Regions from separate parts of the Streptomyces sp. B1I3 genome, predicted to be linked through region 2. Evidence: riboswitches for the same ligand, from Rfam matches in the RefSeq annotation. Region 2 holds a riboswitch; the other holds the start of a gene.

The links. A riboswitch is a leader RNA that binds a small molecule or an ion and turns the genes downstream of it on or off. The one in region 2 is predicted to bind cyclic di-AMP.
Region 1: another riboswitch for cyclic di-AMP. It lies ahead of QFZ58_RS17205 (M23 family metallopeptidase); the one in region 2 lies ahead of QFZ58_RS09785 (M23 family metallopeptidase).

The regions. Positions count from the first base shown of each region.
Region 1 is NZ_JAUSYD010000001.1:3,762,596-3,767,203, forward strand. Features, by position in the region: gene QFZ58_RS17200 (PrsW family intramembrane metalloprotease) at 1-1,294, shown strand, start outside; gene QFZ58_RS17205 (M23 family metallopeptidase) at 1,412-2,452, opposite strand; cyclic di-AMP (ydaO/yuaA leader) riboswitch at 2,464-2,616, opposite strand; gene QFZ58_RS17210 (PP2C family protein-serine/threonine phosphatase) at 2,851-4,008, opposite strand; gene QFZ58_RS17215 (MerR family transcriptional regulator) at 4,142-4,608, opposite strand, start outside.
Region 2 is NZ_JAUSYD010000001.1:2,147,346-2,151,953, reverse strand. Features, by position in the region: gene QFZ58_RS09795 (pitrilysin family protein) at 1-441, shown strand, start outside; gene QFZ58_RS09790 (pitrilysin family protein) at 468-1,850, shown strand; cyclic di-AMP (ydaO/yuaA leader) riboswitch at 2,053-2,220, shown strand; gene QFZ58_RS09785 (M23 family metallopeptidase) at 2,234-3,016, shown strand; gene QFZ58_RS09780 (GntR family transcriptional regulator) at 3,297-4,001, shown strand; gene QFZ58_RS09775 (HPr family phosphocarrier protein) at 4,192-4,473, opposite strand.

The DNA.
Region 1 (4,608 bases), 1.6 Mb from region 2:
CGCGCTCTGCGGTCTGGTGATCCTGGCCCTGGTGCGCGAACAGACCGGCACCGAGGGCTTCCTGGTGGGTCTGGGCCTGGCCGTGCTGCCCGTTCCGCTGCTCATGTCGGCGTTCCGCTGGCTGGACCGGGTGGAGCCGGGGCCCTGGCGCAATCTGCTCTTCGCCTTCGCCTGGGGCGCGTTCGCGGCAGCGCTCGTCGCGATCACCGCCAACACCTTCGCGACCCGCTGGATAGCGGCGGCCACCGCCGACCCGGCGAGCGCAGACACCCTGGGTGCCACGGTCATCGCCCCGGTCGTCGAGGAGAGCGCCAAGGCCGCCGCCGTCCTGCTGATCTTCCTCTTCCGCAGACGGGAGTTCGGCGGTGTCGTCGACGGCATCGTGGTCGCCGGCTTCACCGCGACCGGTTTCGCCTTCACCGAGAACGTCCTCTACCTGGGCAACGCCTTCGGCGAGGACCAGCAGCTGGGGACCACGGGCTTCGCCTCCGTGACGGTCGGGACCTTCTTCGTGCGGGTGGTGATGTCACCGTTCGCGCACCCCCTGTTCACGGTGCTCACCGGTATCGGTTTCGGTGCCGCCGCGCTCGGCGGGAGGCGCCGTCCTGTGCGCCGGATCGTGCTGCCGCTGCTCGGGCTCCTCCTCGCCATGGGCATGCACGCCCTCTGGAACGGCTCGTCGGCCTTCGGCACGTACGGCTTCTACGTGGTGTACGGCGCGTTCATGGTCCCGGCTTTCGGTCTGGTGACCTGGCTGGCCATCTGGTCGCGCCAGCGGGAGCTGCGGACGCTCGCCAGCGAGCTGCCGGTCTACGCGGCGGCAGGCTGGCTCACTCCCGCGGAGCCGCTCGCGCTGGCCTCGATGCGTGCGCGCGGCATGGCCCGCGACATGGCCAGGCACTGGCACAGCCACCCGGACCGTGCCCGGGGCAGGGCAGCGGCCCGCGCGGTCGCGGAGTACGAGCTGTTCGCGACCTCGTTGGCGATGCTGCGCCGAAGGGCCCGCCACGACGGGGCGGGCCAGGACTTCGCCGTACGGGAGCAGGAGCTGCTGCACCACCTGTGGCAGCGCCGGGACGTCGCGGGACCGGCCCTGGCGTACGCGGCCCAGGCCACGGGACGGATACGCACCCACCGCGTGCCCCCGCCCGGCCCGTTCCCCCACCAACTGCCCCACGCCCTGCCGTATCCGCAGCAGCTGCCGGCGCCGCACCGGCACTACGGCGGCCCCAACCCGTACGCGCACCACGGCGGCGGGCAGCAGCCGGACGGACACCGCCCACCGCCCCCGTAGGAGCGCCGCCGGGTACGGCGGGTCCATGGACACACGCGCAGACCGGCGGCCCCGACGCCAGGGGGTTCGTGCGTCAGGGCCGCCGAGGTTCGGTGCGCCGTGCGCCGGCGCGGGAGATCAGATCGACAGGCCCTTGCTGCGCAGCCAGCTCATCGGGTCGATTCCCGAGCCGTCCGCGGTGTGGACCTCGAGGTGGAGGTGCGGGCCGGTCACGTTGCCCGTGGCACCGACGCGTCCGATGGTGTCGCCCGTGTTGACCGTCTGACCGGCCGTGACGTCCATCGAGGACTGGTGGCAGTACCAGACCTCCGTACCGTCCTCCAGTGCGAGGACCGTGCGGTAGCCGTACGCGCCGGACCAGCCGGCCGACTTGACCGTACCGCCGTGTACGGCCTTGACCGGGGTGCCGGTGGGCGCGGCGAAGTCCAGCCCCGTGTGGTAGCCGGAGGACCACATGGAACCGGCCTGGCCGTAGGTCGACGTGATCGTGTACGAGGACGTCGGGATGGCGTAGCTGGCGGCGAGCTTGGCGAGGCGCTCGGCCTCCGCCTTCTTCTTCGCCGCCTCCTCCGCCGCCTTCTTCTCGGCCGCGGCTTCGGCTTCGGCCTTGCTCTGCTGCTTCGCGGCCTGGGCCGCGGCCTCCTCGGCGGCCGCCTTCTCCTCCGCGGCCTTGGCCTCGGCATCCGCTCCGGCCTGCTGCTGCTCGGCCTGCTGGAGGATGCGGGCACGCAGCGCCTCACCGGCGTCGGTGGTGCCCTGTTCGGCCTCGGCGACCGTGATGCCGGCCGTGGTCAGCGGTGCGGACGGGGCGACGGTCTCGTTGTCCGCCTCGGCGTCACCGGACATGAAAGCGCCCATCCCGGGAAGGGATGTGGCATCGGGAAGCTTGTCCGCGATGGAATCGGGAAGAGAGATGGAGACCGGCGGCTTGCTCTGCGCGGTGGCCATGCCCCCCGCGCCGACGGCCGCGATGACGCCGACACCGAGGACGGTGGAGCTACGGGCGAGACCTCGCTGCTTGGCTACGCGGTGCCTGCCGCGTACGGGACGGACGGACTCCTCTGTGGGATTCCATTCCTCCCAGGTCCTCTCCTCGTCACCGAACGCGTCGGTCCTGAAGGGTGACGGGGCCTCGGGGGCAGGCTGATTCGACGCCACGTGGGCGCTCTCCTTTCCTTCCTTCTCGCCTACCGGGTTAGCTGACGGGTTCGGAGCAGGAAGGTCTCCTACGGGTCCCTTCGTCTCTCACGAGACACAAGTGCCCGATTCACCCCATGTAGGTGGTTCCCCGGTTCCCTTGCGGAATTCGGCGCTCGCGCACGGTGCCGCCTCTGGCGACGACTGGGACAACCGCGCTGCGTTATCGAACGTTAATAGACACCCGGGTCCGATTCCAAGCTGTTCCCGGTGATCGTTCACGCCTCCGGCCTGCACTTTCAGGGGTGAATCAGCCACAATCGGACGAGTTGCGCACTCCCCGACACGCCATCACTTTCTGACGGTGTGTCAAATGTTACGCGCAGCGGTGCCGTTCGGTCACGGACAGTCGCAGGCGGTCATCCATCACCTCTCCCCACGATCTTCACCGTGGTCCGCCGCTCCGGCTGGCCGCGGGTGGGCCGCCCGACCGCGAGGAGTGCCATGTCGTCCGTCGACCGGCCCCCGGTGTGCAGGCGCACGTCGTCGGTGAGTGCGGAGAGCAGTTCCTCAGGGCCCGGGAAGATCCGGCCGCGGAGCCGGTCCGCCGGGTCGTAGAAGGCCCCGGCCGGGCTCCTCGCCTCGGAGAGCCCGTCCGTGAAGACCAGGAGCGTCGCCCCGGCCGGCATGGTCCACTCGTCCGAGCGGTCCGGCCACACGTCCAGCCCCATGCCGATCGGCAGGGCGGGCGCGCTGGGCGCCAGCACGTCGAGCGCCCCGTCCGCGTGCAGCAGGATCGGCTCGGGATGACCGCGGTTGACGATCCGCAAGGTGTCCGAACCCGCCGGGATCTCGGCGAGTACGGCGGTGACGAACCCCTCCATGGCGTCGAGGCCGCCTCGCCGGGTCCCCTCCCGCGCCAGCGCGCGCTCCAGCCGCTGGGCCACCCCCTCGAGCGACAACTCCTGCTCGGCCGCCTCCCGGAACGCGCCGATCACCACGGCCACCGCCCCTACGGCGTCCAGCCCCTTGCCCCGCACGTCCCCCACCACCAGCCGCACCCCGTGCGGCGTGTCCGCGATGGCGAACAGGTCCCCGCCGACGAACTCGTCCGCCTGGGCCGCCTCGTACCGTGCCGCCACCAGCAACCCGCCGATGCGCTCGTCCGGCGCCGGGAGCACCGCCCGCATCGCGGTCGCCGCGATGACCCGGGCGGAGGCCAGCTGTTCGTTGCTGCGGCGCACGACGGCGTTGGTGACGAGGGCGAGCCCGGCGACGGTGACCAGGGTGAGCAGGTCGCTGATCGGCACGACCTCGGCGAGCGTGCCGTCGGAGAGCCGGATGGCGAGGACCACGAGGACCGCGGCCGCTCCGGTGCGGATGGTGCTGGCCAGCGAGAAGAACGGAGCGGCGAGCAGGGGCGCCGCCGCGAAGAGCGGAACGGCCGTGACCTCGGCCGGGGTCACGAGGTCGACGAGGATCCCGATCCCGATCATCAGGGTCGGCAGCCCGCGCACGAGCCGCCGGGCACGGGCGGTGCCGACAGCACCCCCGCCCCGATCTTCCCGCTTCCCCACCTGTGTACTCCTGCCCGGTCCGCCCACGGCTGCGGACGGTACCGCGCCCCGCCCAGGCTGGCCGGAGCCGCGCCGTGCGGCGACTCGTCATCGGCCAAAGGGACGAGCACGCCGCAGCGCCGTCCTCCGGAGGTCAGCCGGAGAGCCGGTGCCGCGCGTACGTCGTCAGTGCATCCCTTACGAAGACGGCGGTGCCGTCCCCGTACCGATCGTAGTTCTTCCCGAAGCGCGGATCGGCGACATACATCTCGCCGACGCCGATCACGTACGACCGGGAGACCGTCACGGACACCGACAGCCAGTCGACGTGCCGGCGGGCGATGTCCTGCACCGCCTCGCTGCCCGCGTCCAGCCCCGCGGCCCTGGCCTCCCCGTAATCCCGGGCGATGGCGTCGTGCGCGGCCTGGAAGCCGGTCCGCTCCTGCGCGCTCAGCCCGCGCCACCACCGGTCGCTCCGGTCGTACGCCTCCCGTCCCCAGCGTTCGGTGACCTCCTCCTCGTACACCGTGTGATCGAAGCCGTCGAATATCTGTTCGGCCATGAGTTCCTTCCCCTCCTCGGTCCTGTGGAGCGTGGTCCGCACCGAGGCGATCTGCCGGC
Region 2 (4,608 bases):
CTCAGACTGGCCGGTGCGCCCTCGCTGGGCTGGCTGGACGTCAAGACGTCCGGCGGCGTCGAGGTCCCGCAGATCGAGACGGCCGTCGACGAGGAGCTCGCCCGGTTCGCCGAGGAGGGTCCCACTCCCGAGGAGATGGAGCGGGCCCAGGCGCAGTTGGAGCGCGAATGGCTCGACCGGCTCGGGACGGTCGCGGGCCGCGCCGACGAACTGTGCCGCTACGCCGTTCTGTTCGGTGACCCGCAGCTCGCCCTGACCGCGGTGGGGCGCGTGCTCGACGTGAGCGCGGAGGAGGTCCGGGACGCCGCCCGGGCCCACCTGCGGCCCGACAACCGGGCGGTCCTGGTCTATGAGCCGGTCGAACCGGCCGACGAGGCCGACGAGACGGCAGAGGCAGCCTCGACGGACGCCGCCGACGCGCACGAAGGGGCCGACAAGTGACCGACGCCGCCGTGACTGGAGTAGCGATGGAGTACCACCCGCAGCCGACCGCCGGCGAGGCCAGGCCCTGGGCCTTCCCCGCGCCCGAGCGCGGCGCCCTGCCCAACGGGCTGACGGTGCTGCGCTGCCACCGCCCCGGCCAGCAGGTCGTCGCCGTGGAGATCTTCCTGGACGCGCCGCTGGACGCCGAGCCCGAGGGCCTGGACGGCGTCGCCACGATCATGGCGCGAGCCCTGTCCGAGGGCACGGACAAGCGTTCCGCGGAGGAGTTCGCCGCCGAGCTGGAGCGCTGCGGCGCCACACTCGACGCGCACGCCGACCACCCCGGCATCCGTGTCTCTCTGGAGGTGCCGGTCTCCCGGCTGGCCAAGGCGCTGGGGCTGGTCGCCGAAGCGCTGCGCGCACCGGCCTTCACCGAGAGCGAGATCGAGCGCCTGGTGGGCAACCGGCTGGACGAGATCCCGCACGAGCAGGCCAATCCGGCCCGGCGCGCCGCCAAGCAGCTCTCCAAGGAGCTCTTCCCCGCCACGGCGCGGATGTCGCGTCCGCGCCAGGGCACCGAGGAGACGGTGCGCCGGATCGACGCCGCCGCCGTACGCGCCTTCTACGACGCCCACGTCCGGCCGTCCACGGCGACGGCCGTCGTCGTCGGTGACCTCACCGGCGTGGACCTGGACGCCCTCCTGGCCGACACGATCGGCGACTGGTCCGGCAACGCCGGCCAGGCCCGCCCGGTGCCGCCGATCACGGCGGACGACACCGGCCGCGTCGTCATCGTGGACCGGCCCGGCGCCGTGCAGACGCAACTGCTGATCGGCCGGATCGGCGCCGACCGGCACGACAGCGTGTGGCCGGCCCAGGTCCTCGGCACGTACTGCCTGGGCGGCACCCTCACCTCGCGGCTGGACCGCGTGCTGCGCGAGGAGAAGGGCTACACCTACGGGGTCCGGGCCTTCGGGCAGGTGCTGCGCTCGACGGCGCCCGGCTCCTCCTCCGGGGCGACCGGGGCCGCGATGCTCGCCATCAGCGGTTCCGTGGACACGGAGTCCACCGGCCCCGCGCTGGAGGACCTGTGGACGGTCCTGCGGACCCTGGCGGCCGAGGGGCTCACCGACGCCGAGCGCGAGACCGCGGTGCAGAACCTCGTGGGGGTCGCCCCGCTGAAGTACGAGACGGCGGCCTCCGTCGCGGGCACCCTGGCCGACCAGGTGGAGCAGCATCTGCCGGACGACTACCAGGCCCGGCTGTACGCGCGCCTGGCCGAGACCGGCACGGTCGAGGCGACCGCCGCGGTGGTCAACGCGTTCCCGGTGGACCGTCTGGTCACCGTCCTCGTCGGGGACGCCGCGCAGATCTCGGAGCCCGTCAGGGCGCTGGGCATCGGTGAGGTGTCGGTCGTCAGCGGCTGACACGGCAGCCGCTGCGGCGGAAGGACGAGGGCCCGGTGAGCAACCTCTCGCCGGGCCCTCCCTTTTGTCCGACTTACGGGCAAAGAGGGGTCTATAGCCTGTGGGATGTGTGACAAATGGCCCCGTTCATTTGGTGAACGTGAAGGGCCCGCCCTAGCGTCGGCTCGGCTGTCCGCCGAACATGAGCCGCGTCCGCGGCGCCGGACAGTCATCGCCGAGTCCCCGTCAGGCGCGAGCCTGGGGAGCCGGGGACCCACGCAGTCCCTGGGGTGAATCGGATGTCCGCGTCTCGCGAGAGGCGCGGGGGTCCGTAGGAGACCTTCCTGCTCCGAACCCGTCAGCTAACCCGGTAGGCGAGAAGGAAGGAAAGGATCAGCCCCTCCATGGCGTTCACCCGAGCCACCGGGAAGCACCGTGCCCCGAGCCGCCTCTCGCGCCACGGCGCCCGGGCCGTCGGCATCGCGGCCCTGGCCACCACCGGCGTCATCGGCGCCACGGCGTCCCCGGCCCTCGCCGCGGACTCCCAAGCCCTCTCCGTCAGCAACAGCGGGCTGACCCAGGCCGCCGCCATCGACACCACCCTCGCCGCCCAGATCGCCGCACAGGCCGAGGCCCAGCAGCACCAGGCCGACGTCACGGCGAAGGCCGAGGCCGCGGCCAGGGCGAAGGCCGAGGCGAAGCGCAAGGCCGAGGCCCGCGCCGCAGAGGCCCGGGAGGCGAAGGCCCGCGCCGCCCGCGCCGCGGAGCGCGCAAGGCTCAACGCCTTCCACCTCCCGGTCGCCGGCTCGTACGTGACCACCGGCTACCAGTCCGGTGGTGCGCTCTGGTCCTCCGGCACCCACTCAGGGGTGGACTTCCGCGCCGCTTCCGGCACCTCCGTCGTCGCGGTCGGCGCCGGTACGGTCGTCGAGGCGGGCTGGGGTGGTGCGTACGGCAACAACATCGTGCTCCGGATGGCGGACGGCACGTACACCCAGTACGGCCACCTCTCCTCGATCGGCGTCGCCGTCGGCCAGAGCGTCGCCTCGGGCGAGCAGATCGGCCTCTCCGGCTCGACCGGCAACTCCACCGGGCCGCACCTCCACTTCGAGGCGCGGACGACGCCGGAGTACGGCTCGGACATGGACCCCGTCGCCTATCTCCGCGCGCACGGCGTCCAGCTCTGAGGGCCTCGACGCCCTGACGGTCTGACCACCCTTGACGGTCGTCCGGCTCCGGCACCCCGTCCGGTGTCGCGCGACACCGCTCCGCCCGGGCCCCGGCATCCGCCGGGGCCTTCGGCGTGCCCGGGCGGCGGTGCCGGTCCGAGCCGCGCGGAAGCCTTCCGTGGCCAGAAGATATCCATGAATTCCACCTCGCCGTCGGAAATTGCGGTGGATTGCAATAGAGTCGCAGAACAGGCGTCGATCGGCCGCGTTCCGCGGGGATTAAGGCGGAGGTTCGGACATGCACATTCCCGCGCATTCGGTATGCACGGCAATCCGTGACGACATCGTCTCCGGTGTCTTCGAGCGCGGCAGCCGCCTGACCGAAGAGGTGCTCGCGCGGCGCTACGGCGTCTCCCGCGTCCCGGTGCGCGAGGCACTGCGCACCCTGGAGTCCGAGGGGTTCGTGGTCACCCGCCGGCATGCGGGGGCCTGTGTGGCCGAGCCCACGGAGCAGGAGGCCGCCGACCTGCTGGAGATCCGGATGCTCCTGGAGCCGCTGGGTGCCGCCCGAGCCGCGCAGCGCCGTACCGAGGCGCACCTCAAGGTGCTGCGCGGGCTGGTCAGGCTCGGGCAGGAGCGGGTACGGCGGGGCGAGGGAGAGGACCTGCGCTCACTGGGCGGATGGTTCCACGAGACGCTGGCGCAGGCCTCCGGCAGCCCCGCCCTGATCGCGCTCCTCACCCAGCTCCGGCACAAGATCGCCTGGATGTACGCGGTCGAGCAGCCGGTCCGCCCCGCCGACTCCTGGGCCGAGCACGGCGCCATCGTGGACGCCGTGGCCCGCGGCGATGCGGAACGGGCCAGGGCGCTCGCGGCCCAGCACGCCGAGCGTGCCACCGCCGCGCACCGGCTGCGTCGCACGGGCCGGACGGGTCGCGGGACGGGCGGATCCCGGGTGAGCACTTCGCAACATGCCGTAAACATCGCGGGCGTCCGCCATTAACAATGGCGCCGTATACAAAGAAGGTAATTCCTGGAGAGCTTTCTTTCGGCTGTCCGGAAACGCTATTCCGTGGCCGCCCCGGACTTTCTGGTGCGTGTGCACGGGGGAACTCGGGAACAGGAAAGCCGCGGCTCCCGGAAAGGGATGCCGCGGCTCTGGCGCTGTAGCGTTCCGGTGGGAACCAGCCGGATCAGACGGTCTCGGGGAGCTCCTCGAGACCCTCGGCGACCAGCTTCGCCAGACGGTCCAGGGCGGCCTCGGCGTCGTCGGCCTCGGACGCGAGCACGATCTCCTCGCCGCCCTGGGCGCCCAGGCCGAGCACCGCGAGCATGGAAGCGGCGTTGACCGGGTTGCCGTCGGCCTTGGCGATCGTCACGGGGACGCCGGAGGCCGTGGCGGCACGGACGAAGATGGAAGCGGGGCGGGCGTGCAGGCCCTCGGCCCATCCGACGTTGACGCGGCGCTCAGCCATGGTTCTGCCCTTCACGTATCAATGGTTGTCTAGACCAGTCTCTCATGCGGCACACACTGCTGTCCCCGGTCCCGGGCCCCGCCCGCCCACCGCCGGCCGGCACCCTCAGCGTGGCCCTGCCATGAACCCGCCGCG